Regions from separate parts of the Agarivorans sp. OAG1 genome, predicted to be linked through region 1. Evidence: predicted binding sites of a transcription regulator. Region 1 holds the regulator's gene; the other holds the start of a gene.
What was found. The regulator NrdR, encoded in region 1, represses ribonucleotide reductase genes. The targets are predictions, from matches to a motif close to AAACACNANATNTNGTGTTT.
Positions count from the first base shown of each region.

Region 2: a site for NrdR is predicted at 6,779-6,798, ahead of nrdD (anaerobic ribonucleoside-triphosphate reductase). Genes of this name have one in related genera too.

Region 1 covers NZ_AP028990.1:1,250,643-1,261,928, forward strand. Annotated here, with positions in the region: gene ettA (energy-dependent translational throttle protein EttA) at 1-594, opposite strand, end outside; gene OAG1_RS05830 (L,D-transpeptidase family protein) at 868-1,779, shown strand; gene OAG1_RS05835 (Lpp/OprI family alanine-zipper lipoprotein) at 1,826-2,092, opposite strand; gene OAG1_RS05840 (ChaN family lipoprotein) at 2,341-3,336, opposite strand; gene glyA (serine hydroxymethyltransferase) at 3,640-4,893, shown strand; gene OAG1_RS05850 (ribbon-helix-helix domain-containing protein) at 5,511-5,843, opposite strand; gene OAG1_RS05855 (DJ-1/PfpI family protein) at 5,918-6,478, opposite strand; gene nrdR (transcriptional regulator NrdR) at 6,833-7,282, shown strand; gene ribD (bifunctional diaminohydroxyphosphoribosylaminopyrimidine deaminase/5-amino-6-(5-phosphoribosylamino)uracil reductase RibD) at 7,283-8,416, shown strand; gene OAG1_RS05870 (riboflavin synthase) at 8,416-9,072, shown strand; gene ribBA (bifunctional 3,4-dihydroxy-2-butanone-4-phosphate synthase/GTP cyclohydrolase II) at 9,137-10,249, shown strand; gene ribE (6,7-dimethyl-8-ribityllumazine synthase) at 10,353-10,823, shown strand; gene nusB (transcription antitermination factor NusB) at 10,839-11,255, shown strand; gene thiL (thiamine-phosphate kinase) at 11,260-11,286, shown strand, end outside.
Region 2 covers NZ_AP028990.1:2,387,134-2,398,419, reverse strand. Annotated here, with positions in the region: gene nth (endonuclease III) at 4-636, opposite strand; gene OAG1_RS10935 (electron transport complex subunit E) at 633-1,316, opposite strand; gene rsxG (electron transport complex subunit RsxG) at 1,329-1,961, opposite strand; gene rsxD (electron transport complex subunit RsxD) at 1,951-3,021, opposite strand; gene rsxC (electron transport complex subunit RsxC) at 3,014-5,440, opposite strand; gene rsxB (electron transport complex subunit RsxB) at 5,441-6,001, opposite strand; gene rsxA (electron transport complex subunit RsxA) at 6,011-6,589, opposite strand; gene nrdD (anaerobic ribonucleoside-triphosphate reductase) at 6,935-9,055, shown strand; gene nrdG (anaerobic ribonucleoside-triphosphate reductase-activating protein) at 9,056-9,526, shown strand; gene OAG1_RS10895 (GGDEF domain-containing protein) at 9,527-11,286, opposite strand, start outside.

The sequences.
Region 1 (11,286 bases):
TACAGATTCTGCATCTAAGTGGTTGGTAGGTTCATCAAGTAGCAGCATGTCTGGTTTTTCAAGCAATAAGCGACACAGCGCTACGCGGCGACGTTCACCCCCAGAAAGCTTCTCAATTTTTTGGTCCCACTCTGGTAGGCGCAAGGCATCGGCTGCGCGCTCTAGTTGATTCTCTAAACTATGTGCATCATGAGTGGCTAAAATCGCTTCTAGTTCACCTTGCTCTTTAGCTAAGGCGTCAAAGTCTGCATCGGGTTCTGCATATTCGGCATAAACTTGGTCTAAGCGAGTCTGGGCATTTTTTACCACCGCTACTGCTTCTTCAACCACTTCGCGAACCGTTTTGTCCAAGTCCATTTGAGGTTCTTGAGCAAGGTAACCAATTTTGGTTCCTGGGTTAGCACGAGCTTCACCCTCAATATCGGTATCAATACCCGCCATAATGCGTAGTAGGGTAGACTTACCAGAGCCGTTTAAACCAAGTACGCCTATTTTAGCGCCAGGGAAAAAGCTTAAAGAAATGTTTTTAAGAATATGTTTTTTAGGGGGAACGATTTTACCAACGCGGTTCATCGTATAAATAAATTGGGCCATTTGCCGTTCCTTTAAGGGTCTATATTCGAATTTTTGTGTCGCTAAAGCATACACCCAAATTCGCTAATTTTATCTTCCGCTATGATACTGGCTTCGTAGATGGAAGCTAGCTTTGTAAGCCACTTTATGCGGCGGTTTTTTGATGTTGCATAGTGAAGCAGCATAAAGCGGTACTATCTGCTTGTTTTTAACAGAGATAGCCAGCAGGGCTTGTCGAATTTCTAAAGTAATAGTGGTATGTTGGAATCATCACAATTTGACACTGCAGATTAAATGAAACAGATTTTATTGGCCTGTGTTGCCCTATGTATGGCATTTTCAGTTTCAGCCTTAACTTACGATTTACCCGAAGATGGTAGTCGCCTGCTGGGCGGAAACCAATGGCACAGAGTGCAAAAAGGCGAAACTATTGCGCTTATTGCCGAGCGTTATGGTGTAGGTTTTTTAGCGGTAATGGCGGCGAATAAAGGGGTAGACCCTTTCTTACCAGAAGAAGACACCGAGCTTCTTATTCCCACTCAAATTTTGCTGCCCGATGTGGAGCGCAAAGGGGTGGTGGTAAATCTTGCGGAATTGCGTTTGTATTACTTCCGACCAAATAGCACCGAGGTAGATGTGTTACCCATTGGCATTGGCCGAATTGGCCGCGAAACGCCAGAGATGAGCACTTACATTAGTCAAAAACGCGAGCAACCTACTTGGACACCTACTCAAAATATTCGTAATGAATATGCGGCCAAGGGGATTATTTTGCCACCGGTTGTACAGGCAGGGCCAGAAAATCCACTGGGCGAATACGCCCTGCGTTTGGCTTACGGTAATGGTGAGTATTTAATTCATGGCACCAATAAAGAGTTTGGTGTTGGCCTGCGTGTTAGTTCGGGTTGTATACGTTTGTTTCCCGACGATATCGAATACCTGTTTTCGCAGGTTAATCTGAAAACGCCAGTGAGGATCATTAATCAATCGATTAAACATTCACTTGAACCTAGTGGGGAGTACTTGTTAGAAGTGCACCAGCCGCTTAATCGCTCTGAAGAAGAAGTGACCCAAGCAACTACCTTACAATTGAGTCGTGATGATATTAAGTTTATTACGCAAGCAGGGGTTGACTCGTCGGTGGTGAATCAAGCGCTGAAAAACCAGCAAGGCATTGCTTTGTCGGTAGGAGAAAAACAAGGATAAAAAAAAGGTGATGCTTAGCATCACCTTTTTTCACATCGCTTTAAACTTACTTAGTGTAAGAAGATGCGATGTTGTCGATACGTTCGTTAGCGCGCATCGCTTCAGCTTTAGCTTGGTCAGCACTCATTTGAGCTGACTTAATGTCGCCACTCAAAGAGCTTTGCTCTGCACGAAGAGCTGCAACTTCGTTTGATAGTGCATCAACTTTGTCGCTTAGAGATTGTACGTTGTTTTCTAAAGCGGTAGTGTTTGAAGAACAACCCGCTAGTAAAATGGTAGAAGCAATAGCGCCTGCAACTAAAAACTTATTCATGGTAAGTCCGTCCTTTATATTCAATTCTAACGATTGTTAGCAATCGTTGATTCGTTTAAGCAAAGCTATTCACTGCAATTGAGTGAGCCGCTGGTATGATTATGGCTCAATATGAGCAAGCTGCAAGCGTTTGTTAGTAAAACCAAAAAAAAATAAGGCGAATACAGTTATTTAAGTTGATTTGTTAACATTTATTTAACAAAGGGCGTCGCCGCCTAGAGACATTTTAAATAACCACTAGCTAATTGTTAGTTAGCGCTTTTACACTGCTTACTAGATTGTTTCTTAATATGCTTAAATTCTGCTTGCTGATTGGCTTTGTTTTGATATCGCACAGGCAGGCTTTTTACCACAATTAAGTAGTCACCTAATGCTTGTTTTTGTTGCTCGCTTAACTCAACAAACTCACTGTGGTTTATCGTCACTAAAGAACTAACTTTTTTACCTTCGAGGCGTTGTTCTACTCTTGAGTAGGTGCCTTGCCGTTGTTCAATATGAAAGTTGCCCACCGTGTGCATCACTTGTTGAGTAGTTTGAGACTGCAGTTGTAGAGCGATAGATTCTGCCATTGTTTCATCCCAAGCTAACATGGCAAAAAAGTGATTTTTGCTTTGTTCGCTATCGCCATGGTGGGCGTTACCAAACAGTCGCTGTTGGTAGGCCGGATCGTTGGTTGAAAAGTCTTGGGCAAGTTTGCTGCGTTCAGATTCTTCTAAGCCCTCTAAATAGCCTAAGCCTTGCTGACCAATACAGCGAACATGCTCGCGAGGCGCATTGGCTGCTACTACCGTAAGTTGTTTATCTTTGGCAAATTCAACTAGCGGCCGGTAATCAGAGCGGTAGTTATCCCAGGCTTTGGTTTGTTTGATAAGCCATTCTTCACCTATTTCGTTAGCTAGGTAGCTATCTAATAAAGCTTGTTGGCTGCGATTAAATTGCTCCATCGATAAACTAATTTGGTTTTGTTGCTGATATAAGGCTTCCAATAAACGCAGCTGTGCTAAGTGGATAGCGGGATGACTGTGGTATTCGCCAAACAGTATCACTTGAGAATCAGCCAGTTGCTTGGCAAGTGCTTGGGTATTTTCAACAATTTGTTGGTCGTTTGGGTTGTACAATGCGTAGTCATAGTAAGTCTGCAGTTGAATATCTGCAGATGGCGTTGCTTGCTCTACAGGTGGAGTAGCGCTGCAAGCCGATAGAAAGAAAAGTGACAAAATGAGGCCTGAGAGGCGAAGTGACATAATATAAACTCTAATTGTAGATGATAATCATTATCATCTTAACCTTTGTTGGGCTGAGATGTAATGCTTAAATTAACGTGAATTTATTTCATAAAGATCAAAGCAGCTAGTGAGAAAATTGCAAATTTAATAGGCTAAACGCACACTATAGCTTCCAAGGCAGCTAGCGTTTTATTGTTACATTTGTTCATTTGAATAGCGTTAATGGTAAAAAATTTTGCTGTGATCTGAAAAGGACTCAGGTTAGAATGCGCCTTCGAAAAATCACCCACCAACATGTAACAAAAGAGTCAGGAGATACTGATGTTAAAGCGTGATATGAATATCGCCGATTACGATGCCGAATTATGGCAAGCCATTACTAAAGAAGAAGTTCGTCAAGAAGAGCACATTGAGCTGATTGCTTCTGAGAACTATGCCAGCCCACGAGTAATGGAAGCGCAAGGCTCTTACCTTACTAATAAGTACGCCGAAGGATACCCAGGTAAGCGTTACTATGGTGGTTGTGAGTATGTAGATAAAGCAGAAGTGCTAGCCATTGAGCGTGCCAAGCAACTATTTGGTGCCGACTATGCAAACGTGCAACCACATGCTGGTTCACAAGCTAACTCAGCTGTATTTATGGCTTTGCTTAAAGCCGGTGACACAGTGCTAGGCATGAGCTTGGCTCATGGTGGTCACTTAACTCACGGTGCAAGCGTTAGCTTCTCAGGTAAAATCTACAACGCCGTTCAGTACGGGATTAACCCGGAAACTGGCGAGTTAGACTATGCAGAAGTTGAGCGTTTGGCTAAAGAACACAAACCTAAAATGATTATTGCTGGTTTCTCAGCATACTCAGGTGTGGTTGATTGGCAGCGTTTCCGCGATATCGCAGACGAAGTAGGTGCTTACCTGTTCGTAGATATGGCGCACATTGCTGGTTTAGTGGCAGCTGGCTTGTATCCAAACCCAGTGCCAGTTGCAGATGTAGTAACAACGACTACTCACAAAACACTAGCTGGCCCACGTGGTGGTTTGATTTTGGCACGTGCCAACGAAGAAGTAGAGAAGAAGCTTAACTCTGCGGTATTCCCTGGTGGTCAAGGCGGTCCTTTGATGCATGTTATTGCTGCAAAAGCGGTAGCGTTCAAAGAAGCGATGGAGCCAGAGTTCAAGCAATACCAGCAAAACGTATTAGATAATGCCAAAGCTATGGTAGCTGTACTGCAAGAGCGCGGTTACAAGATTGTGTCTAACGGTACAGAAAACCACTTGTTCTTGGTTGATCTCATCGACAAAGACATCACTGGTAAAGATGCCGATGCGGCACTAGGCCGTGCAAACATCACAGTAAATAAAAACTCGGTTCCAAACGATCCGCGTTCTCCATTCGTAACCAGTGGTTTACGTATTGGTACTCCAGCAATTACTCGTCGTGGCTTAGATGTAGCTGCTTCTAAAGAGTTAGCTGGCTGGATTTGTGATGTATTAGATAATTTACAAGACGAAGCGGTAATTGAGCGCGTTAAAGGCCAAGTGTTAGAACTTTGCCAGCGTTTCCCGGTCTACGCTTAAGTAAGCATGTAAACGTCAGGGATTGACGAGATAAAAGAAAGGAGGCTTTATGCCTCCTTTTTTGTATTTGTTTGTTAGGGTCTGTTGATTTTTGCTGATGGTTTTTGCAGCAATTTATTAGCCAATTAGGCAAGGCAGTGAGTGTGCAGTTAAGTGGGCTTAATAATCACTCGCTAACGCTGAATAAATGGCTAAGAAATGCTGCCCGAAGGGTTCGGATAAGCGAACTTTACTCTTTGTTGAGCACTTCTTGCTTAGCCCACTAGGCTTCTAAGTGCTCGCCGCGATTAAAGCCCGCTTATCTCGAACAAAACTTCAACACCAAAGATCAACAGACCCTAGTTTAACTACGGATTATTAAGACTAAATGTGAATAGGAACACAAACCAAGGAGGGATAGGCTGGGTTTTAGCCTGAGAATTAGACAGTTGGTACTGAAATTGCTCAGTTTTTAAGACCTAATTGATAAGTCAAATTACCAGCGCTAAAGGGTAATTGCAGAATAGAGAGAATCACCATGGACATGAATCCTGTGGCTAGTGCAAAACGATTAATGATTATGCAGTTTGTAATTTGGGGCAGCTTTATGTTGTTCATCATTTCTTAATCTTTGCAGATTAAAGATATCCGTTGGCAATGGAATTGCCTGATTCCGCTTGTTTAAGCGAAGGATTAGTGAGCGTTAAGCGCTTGCCTTGATTAAGGTGAGTAGTACAGGCCACTCTAAGTAAAGATGTAAAATTACCTACCTTTTCTTCTCGTTGTAATACCTCATGGTAAATTTGCGTTAAAAAGCCCGCCAAACTCAGGTTGGCCTCTTCGGCTATTTGCTCCAGTAGTTGCCAAAATATCGCTTCCAAACGAATACTGGTTACTACGCCATCTAAACGCACCGACCGAGACTTCAATTCAAACAGTTCTGCTTCTGCGCCAGAATAAATTTCACACATTGGCAATCCCACCATGATCAAACCGAAGTCTAATCATGGTATACAAAATCAACTTTTGCCGTTTCAATTTAGTATTAAGCCAATAGCTTATTAAATTGCGCTAGCCATTGCGGGTGAGCTGGCCAGGCTGGTGCGGTGACCAAGTTCCCATCGGTAAGGGCTTGGTCAACGGCTATATCGGCATAGTCGCCGCCAGCCGCTGTCACTTCAGGCGCACAAGCCGGGTAGGCAGAAATGTGTCTGCCTGAGGCAATACCTGCCGCTGTTAATAGCTGTGCGCCATGGCATATTGCCGCTATCGGCTGTTGCTTAGCGGCAAAGGCTTGAATTATTTCTAATACCTTAGCATTTAAGCGTAAGTATTCCGGGGCACGCCCGCCGGGTAATAATAGCGCATCAAATTCCTCGGTATCGATGTCAGCAAAATTGCCATTTAGGGTGAAGTTGTGCCCCGGTTTTTCGGTATAGGTTTGATCGCCTTCAAAGTCATGGATGGCGGTTTTAATTTGTTCGCCAATGCGTTTCTCTGGGCAAGTTGCGATAACTTCGTGACCTACCATTTGCAGTGCTTGAAATGGCACCATTAACTCATAATCTTCAACAAAATCACCTGCAATAATCAGTATCTTCGCCATGACTCTTTCCTTAACAAGTTGTTTACATTTCTAGTGCAGCCTAACTTGAGCGGTAAGCTAAGCGGTAGTAATTGGTTACTACGCAAGCGCTATTTGCTTATATAACAAGCTTAATTTTAATCTAATCAGACTCTTAACAAGCTAAGGGCTAAACAGTAAGTAATTGGCTCAGTGATTAAACTGAGAGCTAATACTCATTTTTTCTTTCTTTACTAGGTTAGATCCATTCTCTTTAGACAAGACCTTATCTAAATAAAGGAATTGTGGGCATTTTCGATAGTTACGCTTTAGCTAACCTGTACCTCTGACGGTTTAGCAGATAAAATTGCCGGATACTCGAATAAGGGATCGCCCATGCATTGTCCATTTTGTTCTGCTCATGAAACCAAGGTTATTGACTCGCGTTTGGTTGCCGATGGCCACCAAGTAAGAAGGCGTCGTGAATGCTTAGAATGCCATGAGCGCTTTACTTCTTTTGAAGTGGCCGAGTTGGTAATGCCAAGAGTGATTAAAGGCAATGGCATTAGAGAGCCTTTTAACGAAGAGAAAATGCGTGCTGGTATGATGCGTGCGTTGGAAAAACGCCCAGTAAGCGTTGACCAAGTAGAGCAAGCGGTAAACAAAATTAAGTCGCAGCTGCGGGCGACTGGCGAACGTGAAGTTGCCACAAAGTTCATTGGCAAGATTGTTATGGAACAGTTGATTGGCCTAGATAAAGTGGCCTACGTGCGTTTTGCTTCGGTTTATCACTCCTTTGAAGATATCAAAGAATTTAGTGACGAAATTGCTAAGTTGGAAAAGTAAGTGAGTTTTAGCGTTCAAGATTGCCAGTTCATGGCAAAGGCCATTGCTCTAGCCAAGCGCGGAAGATATACCACGGCACCCAATCCTAATGTGGGCTGCGTATTGGTAAAAAACGGTCAGATTATTGGTGAAGGTTTTCACCGTAAAGCCGGCGAAGGGCACGCCGAAGTGAATGCCGCAGCGGATGCCAAGCAACGAGGCTTTAGCCTGAAAGGGGCGACTTGTTATGTCACCCTTGAGCCCTGCAGCCATGTAGGTAGAACGCCCGCTTGCGCCACCATGTTAGTAGAGCAACAAGTGGCCGAAGTAGTGATTGCTATGGTTGACCCTAATCCACAGGTTGCTGGGCGCGGGATTAAGCGCCTTGAAGAGGCTGGTATTAAAGTTCGTAGTGGTCTAATGGAGCATTCTGCGTGCGCGCTTAACCCCGGATTTTTGAGCCGCGTTGAGCGTAAACGTCCTTTTGTTCGCTTGAAACTTGCTGGTTCTATCGACGCTAAAACAGCTTTAGCCAATGGCGAAAGCAAGTGGATTACCTCGGCTCATTCTCGCAGCGATGTGCAACGAGAGCGGGCTGCTAGCCATGCTATATTATCCACCGCCACCACGGTTATTCGCGATAATGCCAGCCTAAACGTGAGATTTAATGAGCTCGGTAGCCTTGCAGAGCAACTTGATGAAACACTGCTGCGTCAGCCATTACGGGTGATTATTGACCGCAAACAACGCTTAGTAGAAGCAGCTCAAGACCTTAATATTTTTAAGAATAATGAGTCTTTGTGGTTGGCTGGCCATCAATCACAAACGCAACTTCCAGCCGCAAAACAGCTGGTGATTGAAGACACGCCAAGCTTTTTGCCGCAATTAATGCAGCAGCTAGCTGAAGCAGAAGTAAATGATATTTGGGTTGAAGCTGGGGCTAATTTTGCTGCAGCTCTGATTCAAGCCAACTTGGTTGATCAACTTATTTGTTACCAAGCCGGTTTATTGATGGGAGCCGATGCTCACAGTTTAGTGGGGCTAGAGGGCTATCAGTCGATGAGTGCGTTAAATTCTTGGCAATGCCTTGAAACTCGCCGAATTGGCCCCGACATTAAAACTATCTGGATCCCGCAAGCACAGGGCACACATTAATGTTTACTGGAATAATTGAAGCCCTAGGCAAGATTTCTCGCATTGAAAAACGCAGTGGTGACGTACGATTAAACATCGCCAGCATTGGTCTAGATATGTCGGATGTAAGGCTTGGCGATAGCATCGCGGTAAATGGTATATGTTTAACCGTGGTCGATTTTAGCAATGAGCACTTTTGCGCCGATGTATCTACCGAAACGTTAAGTTTAACTTCACTGGCTAAATGCAAACAAGGTGACAAAGTTAACCTTGAAAAAGCCATGCTTGCGACGAATCGCTTTGGTGGCCATATTGTCAGTGGTCATGTTGATGGCTTAGCAGAGGTAGTAAGCATTAGCCCCAGCGCTCGTGCGATTAATATTTGGCTAAAGGTTCCTAATGATCTGGCCCGTTACATAGTCCATAAAGGATCTGTAACCGTAGATGGCATTAGCTTAACGGTGAACGAAGTACAGCAGCAACAGCTACGTTTAACCATTATTCCCCATACCGCTGAGCAAACAACCATTGGTGCTTGGTCGCCTGGGCAAAAAATTAACTTAGAAGTTGATGTTATCGCTCGCTATGTGGAGCGTTTAATCGGCTATGCTGATGAGAATACTACCGATTCAAAAATAAATACTGCATTTTTGGCGCAGCACGGCTTTATGAAATAGCTCGCCCAATCAAGATGCGCTAATAACAATAAATACTATCCCCAAAGGTAAGAAAGGTTTTGCTATGTCACTAAGCAGTATCGAAGAAATTATTGAAGATTTACGCCATGGAAAAATGGTGGTGCTAATGGATGATGAAGATCGAGAGAATGAAGGCGATCTCATCATGGCAGCCGATATGGTAACACCAGAGGCCATTAACTTTATGGCTACCTATGGGCGTGGATTGATTTGTTTGCCCATGACTAAACAACGCTGTCAGCAACTAAAGTTGCCTCTGATGGTGGATGTAAATACCGAGCAGTTTGCTACTAACTTCACGGTATCTATTGAAGCATCGCAAGGCGTGACTACCGGGATTTCTGCAGCAGATCGCTCGCGCACTGTGCAAGCAGCAGTTGCCCGCGATGCTAAGCCTAGTGACATTGTTATGCCTGGACATATTTTCCCGCTTATGGCGCAAGAAGGTGGGGTACTTACCCGCGCTGGACATACTGAAGCAGGAACTGATTTGGCAAGGTTAGCTGGCCGAGAACCAGCAGCTGTGATTGTTGAGATCCTTAATCAAGACGGCACCATGGCGCGTCGCCCTGATCTTGAGGTGTTTTGTAAAGAACACGGGTTAAAGATGGGCACTATCGCCGATCTCATCGAATACCGTAATAACAACGAAACCACTATTGAGCGAGTCGCAGAATGCAAAATGCCTAGCCGCCACGGTGATTTCAAGCTGATTACCTACCGCGATACCATCGATGAAAAAGTCCACTTTGTTATGCAAGCCGGTGAGATAAAAGAAGATGAAGCCACGCTTGTACGTGTGCACTTGCACAATACCTTTAGTGATTTATTAGGTAGTGACCGGGCTGGAAAGATGAGCTGGCCGCTGGATAAAGCGCTAGAAAAAATTGCTCAAGAAAATGGCGTGCTGGTGCTACTTAGTACCGATGATAAAGCTGATAATTTGATTGACCAAGTTAAAGCCTTTGCTCTGCAAGATCGCGGTGAGACACCAGCACAAAAGCAAGCGCACAGTGCTTCACGTACAGTTGGAGTAGGCTCTCAGATTTTGGCCGACCTAGGTGTAAGCAAAATGCGTTTATTAAGCTCACCTAAGCGTTATCACGCATTATCTGGCTTCGGTTTGGAAGTGGTTGAGTATATCGACCAAGAATAACTCGAGTATTAGTGAGAAATTATTTTATTAAGGGCCTAGCAGATTAGTTGTGCTAGAATAGCGCGATTTTTTTGATGGACTCAAAGAAAAGGCAGAATTAAGTATGAAAGTAATTGAAGCAAATTTAGCTACACCAAACGCTAAAGTGGCTATTGTTATCGCTCGTTTTAACAGCTTTATTAACGAGAGCTTGTTATCTGGCGCTGTGGATACGCTAACTCGTCAAGGTGGTATTAGCGATGACAACATTACTGTTGTTCGTGTACCGGGCGCAGTAGAAATTCCACTGGCTGCTAAACGCATTGCAGCAAGCAAAAAGTACGATGCTATTATTGCTTTAGGTACGGTAATTCGTGGTGGCACTTACCACTTTGAATTAGTGGCTAACGAATGCCACAAAGGTTTAGCTCAAGTTATGATGGAATTTGATATTCCAGTAACTTTTGGCGTGCTTACTACTGAGTCTATCGAGCAAGCGATTGAACGCGCTGGCACTAAAATGGGTAATAAAGGTACCGAAGCTGCCCTAAGCGCTTTGGAAATGATCAACTTAGTTGATCAGATAGAAGTTTAATTTGAGGAATTCTCTGTGAAACCAGCTGCACGTCGTAAAGCTAGGCAATTTGCTACTCAAGCAATTTATCAATGGCAGGTGACCAAGGACAGCGTTGCTAACATCGAACATCAGTTCCTAACCGAACAAGACATGAGTAAGGCCGATGTTCCGTATTTTTCTACTCTGCTGACTGGCGTAGTAGCAAACAGCGAAAAGTTAGATGAAGCGATGAGCTCTTCGCTTTCTCGTAAGTTAGAAGAATTAGATATCGTTGAACACGCAATTTTGTTGATTGGTGTTTACGAGCTATTAATGGTGAGCGATGTGCCACCTAAAGTTGTAATTAACGAAGCGATTGAATTAGCTAAGTCATTTGCCGCTGAAGATAGCCACAAGTTTGTTAATGGCGTGCTAGATAAAGTACTACGTTTACAGCAGTTTAAGTCTTAGTTGCATGTCTTCTCAGCCTCCTTTGGGTGAA
Region 2 (11,286 bases), 1.1 Mb from region 1:
TCCTTAATCGATTTTATCTTTAAATTCACATAAGTCTTCGATAATACACGAGCCGCAACGAGGCTTTCGTGCAACACAGGTATAGCGGCCATGCAAAATTAGCCAGTGGTGCACATCTACTTTAAATTCCTTTGGCACTACCTTTAGTAATTTCTCTTCGACCAGATCAACATTTTTCCCCATGGCGAATTTGGTGCGGTTAGAAACCCGAAATATATGTGTATCTACTGCGATAGTTGGCCAGCCAAAGGCAGTATTTAGCACTACGTTGGCGGTTTTTCTGCCCACGCCCGGCAATGCTTCTAAGGCTTCTCGGCTTTCTGGAACCTCTCCACCGTGTTGTTCAATCAAGATCTTGCAGGTTTTTATTAAGTTCTCTGCTTTAGAGTTAAACAAGCCAATCGTTTTTATGTAAGTTTTAAGCTCGTCTACTCCTAAGTCAAAAATAGCTTGGGGGGTATTAGCAACTGGGTAAAGCTTGTCGGTAGCTTTGTTCACCGATACGTCGGTGGCCTGAGCAGATAACAATACAGCAGCAAGTAGCTCGAAAGGGCTAGAAAAGTTTAGCTCTGTAGTTGGATGTGGGTTGTTATCTCTAAGTCGTGTTAGGATTTCTAATCTTTTCTGTTTATTCATGCGCTTTGAGTATTGTTTGAAAGGGTTTCTGACGGAGCTTGTTTGGTTTTAGCGCGGTTATCTATGACATTTTTAAAAGCGATGATAAAGCCCATCACCAAAAATGCACCCGGCGGAAGTATCGCAACCAAAAAGTGTTCGTTAAAGTCTACGATTTGAACATATAAAAAAGACGACCATTCGCCTAACAGCAGTTCAATTCCGTAAAACAAGCTGCCATTTCCTAAAAGCTCTCTAATTGCGCCTACTGCAACAAGTACCAAACCAAAACCAATTCCCATCATTAATCCGTCGAACGCAGCTGGCTTAACACTGTTACGTGCAGCAAATGCCTCGGCTCTACCGATGATGATGCAGTTGGTCACTATGAGCGGAATGAATATTCCTAGGTTTTGGTACAAGCCGTAGGTATAAGCATTCATTAACAGTTGTATGCAGGTAACAAAGGATGCAATAACCATAACAAATACGGGAATGCGGATCTCTTTAGCTACCCATTTACGAATCAGTGATACCGTTGTGTTTGAAGCTATCAGTACCAGCATGGTGGCAACACCCAGACCAAGTGCATTGGTTACCGTCGAGGTAACAGCCAGAAGAGGGCATAAGCCGAGCAATTGAACTAAACCAGGATTGTTTTTCCAAAGGCCTTGCCAAGCTAATTGTTTATATTCGCTCATCAAATAACTCCTTTAACAATCTGTCGCATTGTCATTAATGCTTTGCTGATTTGTGGCGTGGTAAATCAACACGTTTTTCACTGCTTTTACAACAGCACGCGGCGTTATTGTAGCGCCAGTAAAGGCGTCAAACTGGCCACCGTCTTTTTTTACAGCCCAACGAGGATCCTTGGCATCCATTAAACGTTGTCCATTAAACTGGTAAATCCAATCTGATTTTCTGGTTTCAACTTTATCACCTAAGCCTGGTGTTTCGTTATGCTGTACAACACGCACACCGCTAATAGTTGAGTCTGCATTTAAACCTACTAACAGGCGAATTTCCCCGCTGTAACCATCCGGTGCAATTGTTTGATAAACGAAAGCCGCTGTTTGTTGATTTAATTCAATTAGCCGGATGGTTTGGTCTTTATCGTTACCCAAAAACTGTGGCTCGTTAACTACTACGCATCGTTGCTGGTAAGCACTATTGGCTAACTCTTTTGATAAGACTTCATTAGTTGACCTAATCAGTTGTGCTTTAACCTGTTGCTCGATTCTTGGCTCGGTAAAGTAATTAACGATGACAACTAACAAGGTGCATGCAAAGGCGAATAGGGCCAACATCGCCGCGTTTTTAGTCATTGATTGGCGCTTAGTTGTCATTACTATTTCCCTCGCCGTAACCATATACTCTGGGCTTGGTGAAGTGATCTATCATCGGCACTGCCATATTTGCTAGTAATACAGCAAAGGCGATTGCGTCTGGATAGCCGCCATAATTTCGAATAACAAATACCAATAACGCAACCAAGCTTGCGTAAATAATCCTACCTAAGTTGCTCGTTGCTGCGCTTACCGGGTCGGTCAATATGAAAAATGCGCCAATCATGGTTGCGCCGGAAAACAGCTGCAGCAGCACTGGAATTGAGTGATCTGGGTTGATGGCTGCGGAAAGTAGACTCAAAACAAATAGGGTGGTCAAAAAAGCCAAAGGAATATGCCAGCGAATCACCTTTAAGTAGATAAGCGCAAGACCTCCTGCTAAATAGGCTAGATTAATCCATTGCCAGCCAATCCCTGCAAAACTACTGTAAATCTCATGGCTTGATATTTCATTGGATGTGAAACCTAAAGTAAGTTGTGTTTTCATCTCATCAAGCGGTGTGGCGATGGTATGGCCATCGATGCTGGCAATTTGTTTAATGCTAAAGCCGTCTACGGTAAAACCACTAAAAATGAGCGATAAACCATCGATGCTAGATAAGCTTTCAACTAACAGACTTTGTGGAGGCATCCAGCTTGTCATCGTTACTGGGAAAGACACTAATAAAAGCACGTAGGCAGCCATAGCAGGGTTAAAAATATTATGCCCAAGACCGCCATACAAATGCTTAACTACAACAATGGCAAAGAAACTGCCAATAAGCGCAATCCACCAAGGGGCATAGGCTGGAAGTGCCAAACCAACCAAAATGCCAGTAACTAGCGCGCTGTTATCACTTAAGGTTGGCCAAACAGGTCGCTTACGTAATATAAGAACTAAGGTTTCACTTAGCACTGCAACCATAGATGCCAGTAATACTTGGGTTATGGTGCCTATTCCAAAATGAAAGCTTTGAACTAATAAACCTGGCAAAAGACAAAGAATCACCCAAAACATCAATGTTTTTGTTTTTAAGGGCTTTCTAACGAAAGGTGAACTTTTTATGCTAGTGCTATTCATTGGTATCTTTCTCTTCGCGCTGTTGTTCTGCTAGTTTTTTAGCTTTAGCGCGAGCAACTGCTGCGGCGACTGCAGGGTTAACTTTTTTGGCTGGCTTTTCTACGGTTGCGGGCGTGGGCGCTTCAGTTGCGTCCTCCGCTTTCTTATTGGCCTTAGCTTTTGCAACCGCAGCTGCGATGGCCTTAGCCTTAGCGTTGTTGTTACTAGTAGTACTATCTTGAGTATTTTGTTGAACCGATTGCTCTCGAGCAAGAGGGACCTCTAAAGCTTCATCATCTTGATTGTTTGCCTTACCGGCATCAACAGACTCGTCGGCTGCTGCTAGCGCGGTTTTTTTTGCTTTAGCTCTGGCTATTGCTGCGGCAACAGCAGGGTTTGCTGAAGATTTAGCCGCAGGCTTATTTAGATTGTCGTCGGCTTGATCCGCACTTGCCTCTTTGTTAGCCAGTTTTTTAGCTTTAGCCCTTGCTACAGCGGCGGCTACGGCCGGATTAGTGGCGGTTGTTGGTTCAGATTGTTGCTGAGCTTGTGCTTTTTTCGCCTTAGCTCTAGCTACGGCAGCAGCCACAGCTGAATTACTTGATTCAACTGTGTTGTCTTCAGCGGTAGTTTCGTTATCTTGATTTTGTTGTTTCTTGGCTTTAGCGCGCGCGATAGCCGCTGCTACTGCGGGGTTTGCGCTAGGCTTAGACTCGTTTATCGATTCACTGTTATCAGTCTGCTTTTTAGCTTTAGCACGCGCGATGGCCGCAGCGACTGCCGGGTTAGCGCTGGCTTTACTCTCGTTGGCTTCTTTTTGGGCTCTTCGCTCAGCTTTGCGAGCTTCTCTAGCAGCTATGGCCGCTTGATTATCTGGTACCCATTCACCAGTTTCGTCTTGTTTTGCTGCTGGACTGGCGGCTTGCTTGTTTTTGACTCTTGCTAATGCCGCTGCGACAGGGTCAGGTTTATTTTGCTTAGCGCTGTCTTCTGCTTGAGCTTGTCTACGCAAAGCGGCTTGTTGGTGTTTCGCTTTACGTTCTAATTTGTCTTTTTCTAAACGAGCTTGGCGTGCATCGAAGCGTTGTTTGGCTATATCGGCTTCTTTTTGTGCAATGTCTTCGCTGCGTATTTTGGCTTTTGCTGTTCGGTAGTGTTGTACCAAAGAGATTTCGCTTGGACAAACAAAGGCGCAGGCTCCACATTCAATGCAGTCCATGATATTGAAATCGCGCGCTTTGTTTAGTTCGTCCCCTTTAGCGTACCAATACAACTGCTGAGGTAGTAAACCCATTGGGCAGGCTTGAGCACATTCACCGCAACGTATACACGGTGATTCATTTTCAGCAGCCATCGGATTATTAACAATCAGGCAGTTAGTTGTTTTTACCACCGGTGCTTGGTTGCTGGGGAGCATGAAGCCCATCATCGAACCGCCCATAATGGTTGGCGCGTTAGGCTCACCCTGTAGATTTGTGTTGATCACATCGCTTACTGCTGTGCCAATCGGCACCCAGTAATTGCTAGGACTAGTGACTAAATCACCGGCAAGGGTGACAACTCTAGAAATTAGCGGTTCGCCTAGCGTTACAGCTTGATACACGGCGTAAGCTGTGCCGACATTTTGCACTAGCATGCCTAGGTCAATAGGTAGCTGGTTAGCTTTAACTTCTTTTCCAGTAAGCACTTGGATAAGTTGCTTTTCACCACCAGAGGGATATTTGGTAGGGATGCTTCGAATGATGATATCTTGATTGCCAACCGCTTCTAACGCTTTAATGGCTTTTGGTTTATCATCTTCGACGGCAACTATGGTAAGCGTTGGCTTGAGTACTTTTTGCAGTAAGGCCACACCACCGATAATTTCCGCTGCATAGTTCTGCATTAAGCAATCGTCAGCCGAAATATAGGGCTCGCATTCGGCGCCATTTATAATCAGTACGTCTAAAGGCTTATGCGGAGTAATCTTCAAAGCAGTAGGGAAGCCAGCGCCGCCCATGCCGGATATACCTGATAAATGAACGCGTTGGCAAATAGCTTCGGGGTTTAATTCTTCATCACTCAGGGGGCTAGGCCATTGTGCGTCTTGTTGCTCTTTGTCTACTTGAATGACGACACTTAATTCAGGAATGGCTGAAGCATGCGCAGAAACTCTTGGTTCAATCGCAATGATTTCACCGGAAAGGGAAGCATGGACTGGTGGCGCTTGAAAGAATTGAGACTCGGTTAAGGCTTGTCCACGTAATACTTTATCGCCAACTTCTACTAGTAACTTGCCTGCGCTGCCAATATGCTGTTGAACAGGTATGCTTAACTCGTTAGGCAAGTTGATTAGTTCAGGCTTACCACAATTGATATCCTGCTTATTGGTTTCTGGATGGACACCACCTTGGTAGTTCCAAGTAAAACCTTGTTTAATTTTGTCTAACCACGCCACCATCTATTTTTGTTCCTCGATGATTGCGACATCTATTTGGTTCAATTTCCAATCCCAGTTTTTGGTTGTTGTTGGTATTGGGCGCATTTCAATACAATCGGTTGGGCAGGGGGCCACACATAGCTCGCATCCGGTACATTCTTTAGTAATAACCGTATGCATATGTTTATTCGCACCCATAATGGCATCTACAGGGCAAGCTTGAATGCACTTGGTACAACCAATACACGCATCTTCTACGATGTATGCCACTTTCTTTCGGTCATCTTCTTTTACGGCTGACTCATCCAGAGGGATCGCTTCAACCCCTAGCAATTCTGCTAGTTTTACTACAGTCTCTTCGCCGCCAGGAGGGCATTTGTTTATCGCTTCGCCGTTGGCGATGGCTTCAGCGTAGGGCCGACAACCGGGATGACCACATTGTCCGCACTGTGTTTGAGGTAGCAGTGCTTCCACTTGATCGGCAATGGGGTTGCCTTCAATTTTATATTTGATGGCAGCATAACCTAGTATTCCACCAAATACTAAGGCTAGAAGGGTGATGGCAATAAGTGCTTCTAACATCTAAACATACTACTTAATTAATCCAGTGAAACCGACAAAGGCTAAAGACATAAGCCCTGCTGTGATCATCGCGATCGCTGCGCCTTTAAAAGGTAGAGGGATATCTGCTACCACTAGGCGTTCACGCATTGCTGAGAACAAAATTAACACTAGCGAGAAGCCAGCTGCTGCTCCAAAACCATAGATAATTGATTCAAATAGATCATGCTGCTCATTAATATTTAGTAGCGCCACACCTAATACTGCACAGTTAGAGGTGATAAGCGGTAGGTAAATGCCTAATACACGGTGCAGTGCGGGGCTGGCTTTTTGCACAAACATCTCGGTGAACTGAACCACAACGGCAATAACCAAAATAAAACTCATGGTGCGCAGATAAACAATATCTAGTGGCAACAATATGTATTGTTCTACTAAATAGGAGCTCATTGACGCTAGAGTAAGCACAAAAGTGGTAGCTAAGGCCATGCCAATGGCGGTTTCTACTTTGCTGGACACACCCATAAATGGGCATAAACCCAAGAACTTAACCAGCACAAAATTGTTAACCAGTACGGTACTGATTAATAACAACAAATATTCAGTCATTTAAATAAGATGCAGCGGAACGAGCCGCTATTATCCTTGTTTGTGGTGCGTATAACAACCGTGACTTCAATGTGGAAAAGGCGCTAAAAATTTGCTGTGAGTTGTGAATCATTTTTGAGCGGTTAAATTTACTTTTTACCCTTCGGTTGATCTCGATCATTTGTATTTGCTTTATCCTTAAAATCTCTCGACTACTATATCTAGTGGGATCTAAAATCCTTAACCACAATATATGGATAACCATCACATTGGATGCTTTTTTGAGCGTTTCTTTGTTAGAAGCCTTTAGTGGCGCGGGTTCCACAGTTTTTTATTTAATGAGTGAGTGAAATTGGAGCGTAAATCGTGAAAACAGTCGTGATAAAACGAGACGGAAGCCGTGTACCTTACGACGCAAAGCGGATTGTTGATGCAGTGCTAAAAGCAGCTGAAGCTTTAGGTGTTAAGGACAACCTAGTTGCATTGCAAATTGCCCAACAAGTAACAGAACAGTTTTTGAACTTACCTGAAGTAGATATCAACGATATTCAATCATCTGTTGAAAACTACTTAATGGAAAGTGATAACAAGACTTTAGCACGTGCTTACATTGAATATCGTCACGACCGCGACGTTGCTCGCGAAAAGCGCAGCGTGTTAAATGCTGAGATCCGTGGTTTGGTTGAACAAAGCAATGCCGCGTTACTTAACGAAAATGCGAATAAAGACAGTAAGGTTATTCCAACTCAACGCGATTTGTTAGCGGGCATTGTTGCAAAACACTACGCTAAAACTCATTTGCTTCCGCGAGATGTAGTAAAAGCCCACGAAACTGGCGAAATTCATTTTCACGATTTAGATTACGCACCATTTTTCCCAATGTTTAACTGCATGCTAATCGACTTAGAAGGCATGTTAACCGGCGGATTTAAAATGGGTAACGCTGAAATTGAAACCCCAAAATCAATTTCAACGGCAACCGCAGTCACCGCTCAAATCATCGCTCAGGTTGCCAGCCATATTTACGGTGGCACAACAATTAATCGCATCGACGAGATTCTGTCTCCTTACGTCACCAAAAGTCATGAAAAACACTTAGCTACTGCTAAAAAATGGCAAATAGCTGACGCGGAAGCTTACGCTAAAGCGCAAACCGAAAAGGAATGTCATGATGCATTCCAGTCTTTAGAGTATGAAGTAAATACCTTACACACTGCGAATGGGCAAACGCCATTTGTTACCTTTGGTTTTGGCTTAGGCTCTTGCTGGGCCTCGCGATTAATTCAGCGTTCAATCTTAGAGAACCGTATTGCCGGATTAGGTAAAAATGCCAAAACGGCAGTATTCCCTAAGCTGGTATTTGCCATTAAAGACGGCTTAAACCATAAGAAAGAAGATCCAAGTTACGATATTAAGCAGTTAGCTTTGGAATGTGCATCAAAACGCATGTATCCAGATATTTTAAACTACGACAAAGTTGTTGAAGTGACAGGCTCGTTTAAAACCCCTATGGGTTGTCGTAGTTTCTTAGGTCACTACCAGGAAGAAGGTAAAGACATTCACGATGGTCGCAATAACCTTGGTGTAGTGAGCTTAAACTTACCGCGCATTGCTATTGAAGCTAAGGGTGATGAACAACGTTTCTTCGAACTACTTGAACAACGTTTAAGTGTTGCGAAACATGGTTTAGATAGCCGCATTTCTCGCCTTAAAGGTGTTAAAGCCAAAGTCGCTCCAATCTTGTACATGGAAGGCGCTTGTGGCGTTCGGTTAAATGCCGAAGATGATGTATCTAAAATCTTCGAAAATGGTCGTGCGTCAATTTCATTGGGTTACATCGGTTTGCATGAGACTGTGAACGCGCTATACGGAAACAGTGAACACGTTTACGACAATAAACAGTTACAACAAAAAGCTATCGGTATTGTTACTGCACTAAAACAAGCTACTTTACGTTGGGAAAAAGAAAGTGGTTACGCCTTTAGTTTATACAGCACTCCAAGTGAAAACCTATGTGATCGCTTCTGCCGATTAGACGCCAAAAAGTTTGGTGTAATCGAGGGCGTAACAGATAAAGGTTATTACACCAATAGTTTCCACTTAGATGTAGAAAAGAAGGTAAACCCCTTCGACAAAATAGATTTTGAACAGCCTTACCCTTCAGTAACTAGCGGCGGCTTTATTTGTTATGGTGAATACCCAAACATGCAGCACAATACTGAAGCCTTAGAGGATGTTTGGGATTATAGCTATAGTCGCGTTCCGTATTACGGTACAAATACGCCTATTGACGAATGTTACGAATGTGACTTCACTGGCGAGTTTAACTGCACCAGTAAAGGTTTTGAGTGTCCTTCTTGTGGTAATACCGAGTCTAGTAAGGTGTCTGTTACTCGACGAGTATGTGGCTATTTGGGTAGCCCTGATGCACGACCATTTAACTATGGTAAGCAAGAAGAAGTTAAACGCCGAGTGAAACATCTGTAAATGAACTATTTGAGTTACCACTCGGTCGATGTAGTTAACGGGCAAGGTACGCGCTGTACCTTGTTTGTTGCTGGTTGCGAGCACCAATGTCGAGGTTGTTATAACCAGAAATCTTGGCGTTGTGATTCTGGCTACCCGTATACTGATGACTTAGAACAACAGATTATCAATGATTTGAACGATTCTAGGATTCGACGTAAAGGGCTTAGCTTGAGCGGTGGAGATCCACTACATCCAAAAAATCTAGACGCAGTACAACGTCTAGTTGAGCGCGTAAGAAAAGAGTGCGCAGGCAAAGATATTTGGATGTGGACAGGCTATAAACTTCAAGAATTAAACCCGCAACAGCAGGCAATTGTTAAGCAAGTTGATACCTTAATTGACGGTAAGTTTGAACAAGAGCTGGCCGACCCAAAATTACAATGGCGAGGCAGTAGTAACCAAATTATTCACTGCCAACCCCTTCAGTAGTTAAGCGATAAGCTCAGGGCGAGAGATTAAGTAGCCCTGCAAGCTATCAACATACATAGATTCAAGTAGCTGTTTTTGCTCTAAGGTTTCAACGCCTTGAGCAATTACTTGGCAACCTAAACGATGCGATACCTCTACCAGCATACTCACGAATTGCTGATTAGCTTTGTCACTTTCTAGTGCTTGCACCAAATCGCTACTTATCTTCACATAGTTAGGCTTGAGCTCTTTAAACAATTTAAATGAGCCAATACCGTTACCAAAATCTGAAATTGCAGTGTGGCAACTGTTTCGGCGAAGTACTTCAAACAGCTTTCTGGCGTTGCTCAAGTGCATATCCAAAATTTCTTCTTCTAACTCAAAAACCACCCGAGATTTTAAATTAGGGTAGGTGAGTAGCTGTTGAGTTAGCCAAGAACAAAAATCTGGGTCAGTTAAAATAAGTTTACTTAGGTTTATCCCCCAGCGGTATTCAGCGTTTTGTCCAGAGATGGTATGCAAGATGTAGCCAATTGTTGCTTTTTCTAGTTCTAATATCATGCCTAGGCGTTGTGCCATTACCATGGTTGTTTCGGTAGGAAGCTGCTGGTTATTGTCACTTAAAAAACGAATGAATACTTCATGGTATGCCGGCATGGTGCGATGTAACGACTGGATGGCTTGTGATGCTAGGCGGAAGTTATTTTTGTTAATAAGCGAGCTTATAGTTGAGTGCCATTGAAGTTCACTACTTTCTAATGTTTCGTCATCTTCGAGCACTATTTCCCAGCCATTGGGAGATAGGCTTTGGGCAATAGCTAGGGCCGCATCAGCGCGAGCAATCACTCGTTCAATGGAGTCACCACTTTTAAGCTCGGTTACGCCGGTATAGGCTGCGCTTTGCATTTGCTTACCGTTGCTGTACTCGTTTAGAGAGCTTTTGAGTGCCTGAGCGACTTGGCTAACTCGACTGGCTGGGAATTTAGGCAATACCAGGGCAAACTCAGCTCCCAAAAGTCTAAACAAGCTGCTTGATGAATAATCTTTGCGATTAACATCGATGATCTTTGCGATATCTCTAATGTAGTCATCGCCAGCTTGGTGGCCACGTGCTTTGTTGATTTCTTCAAGTTGCGAAGCTCTAACCAAAAACAAAACCGTATCTTTAGGTGTTGTCTTTAACATTTCCTGCATTTTTTGGCGGAACGAGTGCCGATTAAATTGGCCTGTTAATGGGTCTAGGGCAACTTGCTTCTCTAGTTGTTGAATTGCATGTTTTTGTTGGCGGATTTGCTGAGTAAACTGCTGTTTCTGATCCTTGATTAACTCGCCAACAGCACCGAGTACCGGCTTTTCATCAACTAATCGATCCGCATTAACCAGCTTTTTGAGCTTACTTTTAACCCGAGACATAGCACGAATATAAAGAAGGCTGGTTAACATGTAGCCCATTGCACAAAGCGCTGCGATGGTTAGGTAGAGGCGTAAGTATCCGTCACTAACAAATTCAAATGAGGGTTTAAAGTTTACTTGGAACTTATCTACTGCAATGGTTTGCATTGACGTTTTACTAGGTTCGGCTAAGTCAACTAACCAGTGCTGCGGCGAACCAACCAATGCCAAAGTATTATCAACAGCTAACTGTGTAGAGATAAAACTAAGTTGGTGTTGGTCGCGTAAAGTCGCTAGATACTCTTGATTGAGCTGGTCAATTCTGGTCAATTGCAGAGAGAGCAGGGAGTTTATCTGCTGATTTTCACGGGCCAGATCAAGTTTAAACA